Regions from separate parts of the Paraglaciecola sp. QJM3NY_14 genome, predicted to be linked through region 2. Evidence: predicted binding sites of a transcription regulator. Region 2 holds the regulator's gene; the other holds the start of a gene.
The links. The regulator sigma-54, encoded in region 2, starts transcription at its own class of promoters, with help from an activator protein. The targets are predictions, from matches to a motif close to GTTGGCACGNNNNTNGNNT.
Positions count from the first base shown of each region.

Region 1: the regulator sigma-54 is predicted to act here: its motif matches at 1,902-1,920, upstream of dkgB (2,5-didehydrogluconate reductase DkgB).

Region 1 covers NZ_CM149664.1:4,901,183-4,904,367, forward strand. Annotated here, with positions in the region: gene AC0VYA_RS20995 (BON domain-containing protein) at 77-643, opposite strand; gene dkgB (2,5-didehydrogluconate reductase DkgB) at 1,014-1,835, opposite strand; gene AC0VYA_RS21005 (DUF2254 domain-containing protein) at 2,058-3,185, opposite strand, start outside.
Region 2 covers NZ_CM149664.1:666,227-669,411, forward strand. Annotated here, with positions in the region: gene lptA (lipopolysaccharide transport periplasmic protein LptA) at 1-328, shown strand, start outside; gene lptB (LPS export ABC transporter ATP-binding protein) at 328-1,053, shown strand; gene AC0VYA_RS02915 (RNA polymerase factor sigma-54) at 1,176-2,669, shown strand; gene hpf (ribosome hibernation promoting factor) at 2,695-2,982, shown strand; gene ptsN (PTS IIA-like nitrogen regulatory protein PtsN) at 2,998-3,185, shown strand, end outside.

The DNA of each region.
Region 1 (3,185 bases), 890 kb from region 2:
TTGTAGACCATCATAAACTCTAGGCAAAAAAACACCCGCCGAAGCGGGTGTTCTATTTAGCTTTGTAACACTAGTTCTATGCGTTGCCGCCTTGCTCTGTGGTTTTCAGCATATCAACAACGGTTTTTACGTCGTTGGTATTCTCAGCAATCTTGATCGCCAACTGGCGCTCTGCGTCTGTATCAACCGTGCCAGAAAGGGTCACTTCACCCATTTTTGATTCGACTTCAATTTCCAAGCCGCTCACTTCTGATTCAAACATTAAACGGGTTTTTACTACCGTTTCAATTTTCGCATCGTTAAGAGTCTGCATGACTTCGCCGTCTTGCTCTTCATCTAACTCTTGAATAACCGTCAACTGATTATCGACATCGGTTACACCATCAAGTGACATAACGAGCTCTGACGCTAGCGCTTTGTCGACTTCGCGGTCAACTTTACCTGTTAGGGTGACTTTGCCGTTTTTAACATCTGTATTGATGTCAAACGAGTCAAGGTTGCCATTAAGCATTAATGTGGTTTCGGCTTTACCGTCAATCCAAGCGTCGCCCGCTGTATCTTTCCAAGTATTCTCTGCATTCGCAGCTAGAGAGGCTGTACCAAGTGTGGCGGCTACTAATACTGAAATGATTGAATTTTTCATAAATATCTCCTTTTTAAGATTCGAAGTAATTAATGCTAATTCAATGCCAACCAATTAAATCGTTGATTTCAAATAACTTTACTCCATCTCAATCACATTTTCACACCATCACTCGTGAAATTTATTACCAGAGACTTGTAAATAATTCTTTAATAATACTGAGACTTTCTGACCAATTTCACTTGAGGGTTGAAGGTTGAAGGTTGAGTAAGCATTAAAACGTAAAATGGCCCTACTACACACATGAAAACGCCTCTAACTCAAAAGAGGCAGAGGCGTTTTTTATTTTTCGCTGAACGATTAATGATTTACAGGGGCTGGTACAAATCAACCTCAGGTTAAGACTTTCGTGAGCACGTAATAGGTATCTTTACCAGTCTGGTGCGAAATCAGGGTCAACAATACGTTCTTGAGGTTCAATGCCATCGATTTTTTCGATTTCTTCGGCAGTTAACATCATTTGCTTAGCCGTGAGATTGTCACGCATGTGGTTCACATTGGTGGATGAAGGGATCGCCACGATTTTCTTATGACTTAACCACGCTAATGCGACCGCGGATGGTGTTGTATCGTGGGCACTGGCGATGTCATTCAGTATGTCATTTTCCATCACTTTACCCACACCTAAGGGCATGTATGCGGTTACTTGAATGTTGTTGCGTTGGCAGTATGCCACCAGCTCTTTGTTTTGAAAGTTAGGATGTACCTCGATTTGATTGGTCAGAATATGATCTTTACCTAAAATCGACAGGGCTTCATCAAGCTGGCTTTGGGTGAAATTGGACACACCGATATGTCTCGTCAGACCGCGCTCTTTACACGCCTTTAGTTCCTTAAGATATTCTGCCATCGATACCTTGTTGTCCGGTGACGGCCAGTGAATGAGCAGTAAGTCAACATAATCGGTATTGAGCTGAGTCAGACTATTTTGCACGCTCGTTATAAATTTATCGGCACTGAGGTTATCAAACCACACTTTAGTCGTGACGAAGAGCTCACCTCTAGAGATTTTAGAGGCGGAAATAGCATCACCCACTTCAGCTTCATTTTCATAAGCTTGTGCGGTATCAATATGACGGTAACCCACATCAAGCGCGTTCTCTACCGCCAGTTTGGCATCATCCCCTTTAAGGCGGTATGTGCCGAATCCTGGAGTCGGTATTGTTGGCGTAGCGAATGTTGATGAATTCATAAATCAGTCCTTCTGTTGGAGCGCTGACTTTGAGCAAGACAACGCGGTGAACATGTGAACTAACCTATTCGAATACCATGCCAAAAAGTAACCAGTTGATATGTATAGAATAAACAAGAAGGGAAGTGAGATAGAGCAGATTAACGTGAAATATTTTCAACGCTGTTTGCAGCCGTTACTGACTGCCTGTCACTACGCTTTGCTGATCGTTGCAAGACTCTGTTAGCTGCTGTCACTGTCTAGGTGGCGCTTTATATCATCTAGGCGGCGCTTTATATCCAACCAGTCATGCTCAGCTAATTGTGAGCTACTCTGTATTTGTTCAATCATAGCGGCCTGTTGGCGAACGAACTGTTTATGCTCGGGGCTCCGGCTAAAACGCAAAATACTGCTTAAGCCTTCCAGTAAACGAATGGTGACTGCTAGGCTGTCTTTCGAATATTGGCGGATCTGATTAAACGCCGCTTCACCCAACCCAGTGAAAGCCACGGGCTTGCATTGAAGTCGAGTTATGCCTTGGTCGTCCTCGTAGATAGTTGGCGGAAAGGGTTTGTCGGTGAGTGTGCACAACACAGCGCTAAGCTTGTCTACCACGGTTACAGCTGAATACGGGTCGTTAATACCGGGTGATAAGGCGCGAACGGCAATCTCAACCAATTGACGGATTGCAAACTCCACGTCCTGTACTGGGGTGCGATGAGAGCCTAAACGCACCAATTCGGTAATCTTGCTAGGTTGGCAAGAAAGCGTAGCACCATTAAAATAAGCGATGGCGATCACAGAGCCTCGCATTACAAAGTCCCCTGGCATGTAATGTACGCTCAGCGCCATATCACTGTTTTCACTCAAGGCTCGTAGCTGGTCTATGTCCAAGGTTTGTACATATCCGCTGCTCGTCGATCGAATAGCTTGGCTATTAGGGTAAATCTGGTCGAAATCTGGTGCTGTATCGACACGCTGTTCTGCAATCGTATCAGCCTCGTCTGGCTCTTCAATTTTCGGGAATAAGCGTTCAATAATGTCGTTAAGTTCGCGATAGACGTTATCAATGACGTTATCTGCCTGAATTGCGCTAGCTACGTGATGAATGAAATAAATCAACACCCCTACTCCAACGATTGCGAGTAACACGGAGGTGAGAATGCTGATGCCAGGCACGAATTCTTGTTGCTCAAAAGACTTGGTGGCCTGAATAATCAGTAAACAATAAATAAACGTAGACAGGAAGAAGCCCAAAACGCATTGGGTACCCGTGTCCATCATAAAATTACGAATAAGCCGAGGGCCGAACTGTGAAGAAGCTAAGGTCAGCGCCACAACCGTGATGGAAAACGCGATACTAGTGACCGT
Region 2 (3,185 bases):
CCCGGCTAAATACTCTCAACAACAAGAGCAAGGGGGCAGTATTGAGGCATCAGCCAATCGCATTGAATATCGCAGAGATTTACGCACACTAACCTTAGAAGGCAATGCACAGCTGAAGCAGAACAATAGCAGTGTAAAGGGTGAGTCGATAGTGTTTAACATGGAACTTGAACAAATTGTCGCGCAAGGAGAGAGCGAGAGTGAAAATAGCGGCCGAGTCACGACTATTTTTCAACCAGCCAAGAAATCAGCGAGCAGTAAAAAGCAAACTGACGCGAAAAAGTCCAGTGATGCTGAAGTCAAACCAAAACAGGATGAAACTCCATAATGGCGACGTTAAAAGCCTCGCATTTGGCTAAATCCTATAAATCACGTCAAGTTGTGCGTGATGTCAGTCTAGAAGTGTCCACTGGCCAAATTGTCGGTTTACTTGGTCCAAACGGTGCAGGTAAAACAACCACGTTTTATATGATTGTCGGTTTGGTTCCCTTAGATAAGGGAGAAATCAGTATTGATCAGCAAGATCTTACCCTACAGCCCATGCACATGCGCGCTCGTTTAGGGATTGGTTACTTACCCCAAGAAGCCTCTATTTTTCGAAAACTGACAGTCCATCAAAACTTGATGGCTATCTTGCAGACACGCAAAGAGCTCAGTGCAGAACAAAGAGAACAGCAAGCGGATTCATTACTCGATGAGTTCAATATAAATCATATTCGTAACAGTGCTGGTATGAGTTTGTCTGGAGGTGAACGCCGCCGGGTAGAAATAGCGCGGGCACTGGCAGCCGATCCAGAATTTATTCTGCTCGATGAGCCGTTTGCCGGTGTTGATCCTATTTCAGTTAATGATATTAAAAAAATTATTCAACATTTACGTGACCGTGGTATTGGTGTTTTGATAACCGACCACAATGTAAGAGAGACACTCGATGTGTGTGAGAAAGCTTACATTGTTAGTCATGGTGAACTCATCGCTTCTGGCACGGCAGAAGAAGTATTAAGTGATCAACGTGTAAGAGATGTATACCTAGGCGAACAATTCAGGCTATAGTTAAGCTGAAAAAGCCGCTCATTTTATCGAGATTATACTCAGGCGCTTGGTGAGACATTTACAGTCAATCGAATCAACCACAGCATATTTTTTAGTTTGCAACGGACAGAATAAAGAAGTAAATGAAACCCTCTTTACAATTAAAATTTAGTCAATCACTCACTATGACGCCACAGTTACAGCAAGCTATTCGTTTGTTGCAATTGTCTACGTTAGATTTACAGCAAGAAATTCAAGAAGCCTTGGATTCCAACCCGCTGTTGGAAGTTGAAGAGCCTACGGATCAGGAATCCGGCGATAGTGCGTTAAATGACAATTCCCTCGACCCGTCTTCTAAAGATACCAATGAAATAGTTGATACTAGCAGTGACAACTTAGACTCAAGTGAAGCGTTCGAGAAAAACGAAATCCCAGAAGACTTACCTACGGATACCACTTGGGATGAGTACATCAGTGCTTCTTCCGCACCTGCCTCTAGCATATCCAGTGGTGCCGGCGGTGATGACGAACAAATCTTTCAAGGCGAAACCACAGATAACATTCAAGATCATTTGCTGTGGCAAATGCGTTTAACCCATTTTAGTGATACCGATGTCGCGATTGCGACAGCGATCATTGATTCTATCGATGAGTCTGGTTATTTAACCATGAGCGCTGAAGACGTTCTGGCCAGCATGGATGATGAAGAAATAGAGCTCGATGAAGTGGAATGCGTACTTAAGCGTATTCAAATGTTCGACCCAATTGGGTCTGGCTCTCGTACACCACAAGAATGCTTGCTAGTGCAATTGCGTCAGTTTGCTCCTGATACACCCTGGTTAGAAGAAGCGAAGACCTTGATTGGAGACTATGCCGACCTTTTGGCAAGCAAGGATTACCGTACTTTGATGCGTAAATCTCGCCTTAAAGAGGATGATTTGCGTGAGGTCATGCGTTTACTAAAAACGCTCAATCCGCGTCCAGGCAGCGCCTTGATCAAAGGTGAAGCAGAATACGTTATACCTGATGTGTCAGTGAGTAAGAAAAATGGCCGTTGGACAGTAGAGCTTAACCCAGACAGCCTACCCAAATTGAACGTTAATCAACAGTATGCTGCAATGAGTCGTAGCGCGAAAAACACCAGTGATAGTCAATTTATTCGCTCACACATGCAAGAAGCCAAATGGTTTATTAAAAGTGTTGAGAGCCGAAACGATACCTTATTGAAAGTGTCAAACTGTATAGTACAGCAGCAAATGGGCTTCTTTGAACATGGGCCTGAGATGATGAAGCCTATGGTACTAAATGACGTAGCCGAAATGGTGGATATGCATGAATCTACAATTTCTCGTGTTACCACCCAAAAATATATGCATACCCCTAGAGGTATATTTGAGCTGAAATATTTCTTCTCGAGCCATGTTGCAACTGAGACAGGCGGAGAGTGCTCGTCAACGGCGATACGCGCATTGATTAAAAAGCTGGTCGCAGCTGAAAAACCAAGCAAGCCGTTAAGTGACAGCAAGATTGCTCAATTGTTGGCCGATCAAGGCATCATGGTCGCTCGGCGAACAATAGCAAAGTACCGGGAATCTCTGATGATACCCCCGTCGAACCAACGAAAAAGCCTATTGTAGGCTGATTAAAGAAGGAAGAGGCGATATGCAAATTAATATTACTGGTCACCATGTGGATGTAACCGATTCACTAAAAGATTATGTCGATACTAAATTTACCAAGCTCGAGCGACACTTCGATCAGATCAACAATGTTCACGTCATTCTCAATGTAGAAAAGCTCAACCAAAAAGCGGAAGCGACAATACATTTGAATGGGGCAGATGTATTTGCCACCATGGAACACAACGACATGTATGCGGCAATAGATGGCCTAATCGATAAACTCGATCGGCAAGTTATCAAGCATAAAGAAAAAGCTAAACGCCATTAACCCATCAGGTAAATAATGGAAATATCAAATATTCTTCACCCTGACTGCGTCGTATGCGCAGTTCAGGGGTCTAGCAAAAAGCGCATTTTAGAGCTTATTAGTCAATTGGCATCTGAGCACCTTGTTGAAGTAGACCAAGCGACCATTTTATCCAGTTTAGCGGGGCGCGAGAAAATGGGGTGTACGGGCATTGGTGGTGGTAT